Regions from separate parts of the Singulisphaera chitinilytica genome, predicted to be linked through region 2. Evidence: riboswitches for the same ligand, from Rfam matches in the RefSeq annotation. Region 2 holds a riboswitch; the other holds the start of a gene.

Region 1 (3,424 bases), 4.3 Mb from region 2:
AGCCATCGATCTTGGCGCCGTGGCTGCGCCAGCCTTGCGGCGGATCGCCGCGGCCGTGGTCTGTGGTGAAGATGACGGTGGTCGTGCCCTTGTATTTGGGGTTCGCCTGGAGCTCATCCCAGAGGATCTTGAGGTTCCCGTCGGCGTTGTGGGCGGCGTGCAGGTAGTGGTCGTAGTGGCCCTCGTGGGCGTGCTCGTCGGTGTCGCCCAGGCCGATGTACATGACCGACGGCGACTCATGCTTCAGGTGCTCGAGGGCCACCTGGAAGGTGAAGGCGTCGTTGCGGCAGCCTTCCCAGGTCTGCGGCGTCTGGGCCATCATGCGGTTGAGCACGAGTTCACCCTCCGAGAGGTTCTTGCGCTCGATGGGGACCCAGCCGGCGTTGATGTAGAGGCCGCTCCGCTCCCGGTTGAAGATGAACGGGTAGACATCCCACGACCCGATCACCGCGACTTTGCCCTTATAAGCGGGCAATTTGTTCAGCCACTCGAAGACGTTGACGTTGGGGTTGGGGACCTTGTTGTTGCTGTCGATGCGGTCGTCGGCGGAGCCGGTGAAGAGCTCGTTGTAGCCGGGGTAGGAGAAGTTCTTGCCGTTGGTGACGCGGGCCGGGCTCTTCTTGTCGTTGTTGCCGTAGATCTGCCCCTGGCGGGCGACGACCGTCCACAGGAAGGGCATGAGCGCCTCGCGGCGGGCCTCGGCGTTATCGCGCCAGAACTCGCGGCGGAGTTCGTCGACCCGGGCCACGCCGCCGTCCTTCTTGTTCAGCAGGGACTCTTCGGCCCCGCGGAAGACCTCCTGCCAGCGCAGGCCGTCGGCCGTGACGACCACGACATTCCTGGTGGCCAGGGCCGGCGCCTTCGGCTCGTCACCGCGAGCAAGCGGAGAATTCGTGTGGGAACCGGCCAGCAAAAGCAGGAGGAAGCAAGCTCGACGCAGCAACGTCATGACAACCTTTCTGTTCAACGCGGAGGGTTCTCGAGGGGGAAGGGCACGTCGTCGCGGATCGTCCTTGCGGGAGACCACGCGGTACGGCGTGTCGCGACGCCATCGTCGCTCATCGACAGGATTTCGGTGTGATTTTATGAGAAACGATTCGTGAATTTCGCGCCGAGACTTGACGGTCGGCCGGGCCTTTCGCTCTAATTTTGGCTTCCCGACGGGTGCTCCACGCCCACGATCCGGCGAGGGAGAGAATAGGGAAGACGGTGAGAATCCGTCGCGGGGCCGCCGCTGTCATCGGCGAGGCCCCCGGGCCGATTGTGCCACTGCCAGGTATGGCGGGAAGGCCGCCCGGGTGCCGTTACGAGCCGAAAGCCAGAAGACCTGCCCGTCGAGGTGCTGTTCCGATGCTTCGGCCGCAAGCATTTGGGCGCGCCGCTCGCGATTCGCCGGCGACGGGCCTGGTGCCCGAGGGCCAGAGCCCACCCTCACGCCCGACCCGGCACGAAAGTTCGCGTTCATGGCTCGCCGCCCCTCCAGTCGCCCCCGCATGCACTCCCCCGGCTCCGCCCTCGACGAGCCCCCGGCCAACCCCAGGCGCCATCGGCTCGCTGACGTTCTTACCACAGTCGGGAGCCGCAGGCCACCGAGCGTCGACCCTCGCGATCGGGAGCACGGGCAACCCATGAACCGACCAAACGCCTTACTCCGAGCGGCCTGGGCCCTCGCCGGCCTCGCGATCCTCGCGGCGTCGGGCTGCGGCGACGCGTCGAGATCGACCGCGAACCCCGACGCCAGGCCCGTCCGCATCGCGTCATTGACGCTGGCGACGGACGAGATGCTCACCGAGCTCGTGCCGACCGAGCGGGTCGTGAGCGTCACCGCGCTCGTCGACGACCCGACGATCTCGAACGTAGCGGGCCGCTATCCCGAGAAGATCGCGAGGCTCCGGGACATCCATGTCGAGCTGCTCCTCTCCCTGGGACCGGACCTGATCCTCGTCGCGCCTTATAATACGGCCGACTCCCTCCGCCTGCTGGAGAACTCGGGGCGCTCGACCTACCGCAACGAGGCCGTGAACAGCGTCGCCGAGATCGAGGAGGGCATCCTCAAGCTGGGCAAGCGACTGGGCGAGGCCGGGAAGGCCAAGGGCGTGGTCGAAGGGATGGAAGCGAGGCGACGAAAACTCGCCGAGCGCTTGCAAGGGGCAACGACCCGGCCCCGTGTCCTCTTCTGGTCGGCCGGATTCACTTCGGGGAAGAAGACGACCATCGACGACATCATCCGCGACGCCGGGGCCCTGAACGTGGCGGCCGAGATGGGGCTCGAGGGCTCGGTCGAGATCCCCCCCGAGCGCGTCGTCGCCGCCGACCCCGACATCGTGCTCCTCTCCCTCTGGAAGGACGACGAGCGGCAGGCGCAGGTGGCGAACCACCCGATCCTCCGGCAGCTCCGCGCGGTGAAAGAGAACCGCCTGGTGACGATCGAGGGGCGGTACATCACGAGCATCTCGCAGTTCGTGGTCGAAGGGGCCGAGCGGCTGGCGAAGGCCCTGCATCCCGACCGCTTCGCCGGCGACGGGGCCCCGCGATGAGGCGTGCGATGACCATCGCGGCCCTGCTCGGCCTCGCCTACGCGGTGCTCGCGCTGCTGGGGACGATCTGGGGCTCGGTGTCGATCCCCACGTCGCACGTCGCCCGGGTCCTGGCGTCAGCGATAGGGCTGGACCTCGGCGGCGGGAGCCCGGTCCCGGCCACGGAGCGGTTTCTCATCCTCCAGGTCCGGCTGCCGCAGGTCTTCCTGCTCGGCCTGGTCGGGGCGGCCCTGGCGACCTCAGGAGCGGCCTTGCAGGCGACGTTCGAGAACCCGCTAGCCGACCCCAGCATCCTCGGCGTCAGCGGCGGCGCGGCGCTCGGTGCGGTGCTGGCCATCCACAGCGGCATCGCCGAGACCGTCTTCCTGTCGCTGCCCCTGTGTGCCTTCTGCGGCGGGCTCGCCTCGTCGATGTTCGTCTACGCCATCACGTACTTCGAGGGCCACAGCACGGGCCCGACCCTGCTGCTGACGGGCGTGGCGGTGGGGAGCATGACGATCGCGGGGGTCTCGCTCGTGATGGTCATCACCGAGGTCCACCGCATCCAGGAGCTCCTCTTCTGGATGGTCGGGGGCGTGCGGAACCAGTCGTGGGAGCACGTCGGCCTTTGTGCCCTGCCGATCGCCCTGGGGATCGCCGGGCTCCTGAGCTTGCACCATCGGCTCGATGCGCTCCTGCTCGGCGAGGAGCAGGCGATGGCCGTGGGAGTGCCGGTCGCGGGGACGCGGCTCCTCGTCCTGCTCCTGACCGCCCTGGCCACCGGCGCGGCAACGGCCGTCAGCGGCTCGATCGGGTTCGTCGGCCTGATGGTCCCGCACCTGATCCGCAGGCTCACCGGCCCACGCACGCGCGACCTGCTCCCGGCCTGCGTGACGGGGGGCGCCGCG
Region 2 (3,424 bases):
CAGTTCGGCGGGGATCTCGGAGATCCCCTGGATCGAGCCTTCGGCGATCTTGATCCGGTTGCGGATCTCCTCGGTCCAGAGCCCGATGCGCTTCAGCTCGCGGACGAGGTAGCGGTTCACCTGCATGAACTCGCCCGAGAGGGTCTCGCGCTTGAAGAGGTTCGAGATCTGCGGCTCGATGCACTCATAGGCCCCCACGATCGAGGCGATGGTCGCGGTGGGGGCAATCGCCACGACGAGCGAGTTCCTCAGGCCGAACTGCTTGATCCGCTCGCGGAGTCCCTCCCAGCGCGCCGGATCCTTCGGGGTGATCCCCCAGAGGTCGAACTGGAGTTGCCCCTCGGCGGCGCGGGTGTCGGCGAAGGCAGGGTGCGGGCCGTGGACGCTCGCCAGGTCGCACGAGATGCTCAACGCCTGATAATAGATTTCTTCCTGGATGCGGAGGGAGAGTTCCTTCGCCTCGACGCTGTCGAATGGAAGCCGGAGTTGGAAGAAGACGTCCTGGAGGCCCATGAGGCCCAGGCCCACGGGGCGCCAACGCTGGTTCGACGCGGCCGACTCGGGCGTGGGGTAGAAGTTGATATCGACCACGGCGTCGAGGTAGCGGACGGCAGTGCGGGCCGTCTCCCCCAGCGCCTCGAAGTCGAAGCCCTCCTCGGTGACGTGCCGTCCGAGGTGGATCGAGCCGAGGTTGCAGACGGCCGTCTCGCCCGGGGAGGTCACCTCGACGATCTCGGTGCAGAGGTTCGACGAGTGCAGGACGTTCTGCGGGCGGAGGGTCTGGTTCGACTTGCGGTTGCAGGCGTCCTTGAAGTTCATCCAGCCGTTGCCGGTCTCGGCCAGCGTCTTCATCATGCGAGCGTAGAGGTCTCGCGCCGCGACCTGCTTGACCGCGAGGCCATCGGCCTCGGCCTGGGTATAGGCGACGTTGAATTCCTCGCCGTGGAGGTCGGTGAGGTGCGGCGTGACCTTGGGGTCGAAGAGGGACCATCGCTCGCCCGCCTCGACGCGACGCATGAACAGATCGGGGATCCAGTTTGCGAGATTGAGATTATACGTACGGCGGGCCTCGTCGCCGGTGTTGTCCTTCAGCTCGAGGAACTCCTCGACGTCCGCGTGCCAGGTCTCGAGGTAGACGGCGCAGGCCCCCTTCCTCCTGCCACCTTGATTGACCGCGGCGACGGACGAGTCGAGCGTCTTGAGCCATGGCACGATGCCGTTGCTGTGGCCGTTCGTGCCCTTGATGTGCGAGCCACGCGAGCGGATCCGGTGGTAGGCGAGGCCGATCCCGCCCGCATACTTCGAGAGCCGGGCGACGTCGGCGTAGCGGCCGTAGATCCCCTCGAGGTCATCGGCCGGGGAATCGAGCAGGTAGCAGGACGACATCTGCGGCCGGAGCGTGCCCGAGTTGAAGAGCGTCGGTGACGAGGGCATGTAGCGGTGCGCCGCCAACAGCCGGTAGAGCTCAAGCGCATCTCCAACGGTCGTGGAGAGTCCGCAGGCGACCCGCAGGAAGAAGTATGCAGGGGTCTCGATCACGTTGCGCGTGGTCGGGTGACGGAGCAGGTAGCGGTCGTAGACGGTGCGGAGCCCGAAGAACTCGAAACGCTCGTAGGAGCCGTCGGCGGCCGAGTTCAACTTCCTCGCCGAAGCGGCGACGAGCTGCGCCGTGTCGTCGGCGACCAGGCCGAGCCGCTGGCCCAGGGCGATGGACTGCGAGAATGAATAGATGTCCTGATTCATCACCTCCTTGTCGATGAAGCAGCCGAGGAGCCTGGCGGCGAGCTGGGAGTATTCGGGCTCCTCGGCAATCAAGGACGCGGCGGTCTGGATCGAGAGCTGGTCGAGCTCCTGGGTCGTGGCCCCGTCGAAGAGGCCGCCGATCGTCTTCACGGCAATCCGCATGATATCCACATGCGAGAGGCCGCCGGCGGAGCGCTGCACGGCTCGGACGATCTTGTTGACATCGACCGGCTCGAGGCTCCCGTTGCGCTTGCGGACCCGCATGCTGGTTTCCGTGGTGTTGGGGGTTCGTCCCGGCTCTTTCTTGCGCTCGTGGGTCCCGTTCTCCAGGGGAGATGCAATCGACAAGTCAATAGCCATAAAAATCACCCCACGTAATGATGATGTTTAAATTGAAGGATGTGATGACTGATGCCGGAGGGCTCGATCGCCGTCCGTCCCGGCAAGGAGGACATGCCTCACGACGATCGACCGGAACCGATGGCTGCCCTGGCCGGTTCCGCAAGGCGCGGAGAGGTGGCATGGCCTCGGATCCGACGGAAACGATCACCGCGGAGGCAGACCGAGCTCAACCTCGAAGGCGGTCGACTCTCTCGGAGGACGGGCGGGATTGATCAGGGGACGTGGCGGGGCGACGGCGAGACGATGCAGGCCGCCGGAAGGGATGGTGCGACCGGCAGAGTCGTTGCAATCCGATAATCGAAGCACGGCAATGAACCTTCCTGCCGGTCCGGGCAGTGTATGCCGGTCCCGGTCGTGCAGGAGGCCTCCGCACACGCGGATCTTGCCATGCCTGCGCTGTGCCCGGGTCCGGAGCACGAATGGCGCCACTCGACGGGCAGGTCTTCTGGCTTACGGCTGGAACGAGGTCGGGCGGCCTTCCCGCGGATGGTCCCGCAGTGGCAATTCAAGCCCGAGCCTCTCGCCGATTACAGCAGCGGCCCTGCGCCGGATTCTCACCGGCTTCCCTTTTCATCCGCCCGCATGAACGAGCGGAACCCGTCGATCTTGTGAACCATACCTTGGAAAACCGGGGCCCGCGAGAAACTCCTCGTCAAGATTTGGCGGCCAGTCCGTATAACCAGGAAAATTGTTCAGGAGCAACCTCGGGCATTCGTTCGGCGATCTCGGCGGCGAGGCTCTCGTAGCGTTCCGGCTGTCGGCAGACGTAGTCCTGCGCCTTCGCCGCCTTGCCCGAGAAGGATCGCCCTTCAAGCCCCCAGGCTGCGTTCAGATGGCCGATGATCGAGGCGTAGTCGAAGGTCGTATAAACGCCCGTGCGTTGCGTTATGGCCGCGTAGTGGTCGAAGAGATTGTGGTCGCGGCCGTCCGACATCCGGCTGCCGGGCATGGAGATGAGGCGTTTCAGCATCGTGCGGTAGGTCAGGATCATCTCGTCCGGGTCGCGTTCGAACAACTCGGCGATGACCTTGGTGTAGAAGACCTCGTGGCGGGTCTCGTCGGCGGCGATCTTCCGGCAGATCCGCGCCAGGTTCTCTTCCCCGTGCTCCTGCGCGAGCTTGCCGAGCTTCCCATGCGTCATGCGGGTCGCGCGTTCCTGGAAGGCGGCGTAGAGCAATCCCCCGTAATTGTTGCCATCGCAGCCGGTGGTGAATCCATTCTTGATGAGGTGATGCACCGTCGTCTCGACCGCCCTCATGTCCACCCGCCCGGTCAGGCG

The links. Region 2 has a riboswitch for cobalamin ahead of ACOYYX_RS22560 (ribonucleoside-diphosphate reductase subunit alpha). Riboswitches for the same ligand answer to the same signal wherever they lie in the genome.
Region 1: it holds a riboswitch for cobalamin, as region 2 does, so the genes downstream of both, ACOYYX_RS00720 (ABC transporter substrate-binding protein) here and ACOYYX_RS22560 (ribonucleoside-diphosphate reductase subunit alpha) in region 2, are expected to answer to the same signal.

What each region holds. Positions count from the first base shown of each region.
Region 1 is NZ_CP186274.1:200,082-203,505, forward strand. Features, by position in the region: gene ACOYYX_RS00715 (AP protein) at 1-949, opposite strand, end outside; cobalamin riboswitch at 1,146-1,349, shown strand; gene ACOYYX_RS00720 (ABC transporter substrate-binding protein) at 1,629-2,537, shown strand; gene ACOYYX_RS00725 (FecCD family ABC transporter permease) at 2,546-3,424, shown strand, end outside.
Region 2 is NZ_CP186274.1:5,671,091-5,674,514, forward strand. Features, by position in the region: gene ACOYYX_RS22560 (ribonucleoside-diphosphate reductase subunit alpha) at 1-2,103, opposite strand, end outside; cobalamin riboswitch at 2,564-2,761, opposite strand; gene ACOYYX_RS22565 (acyl-ACP desaturase) at 2,798-3,424, opposite strand, start outside.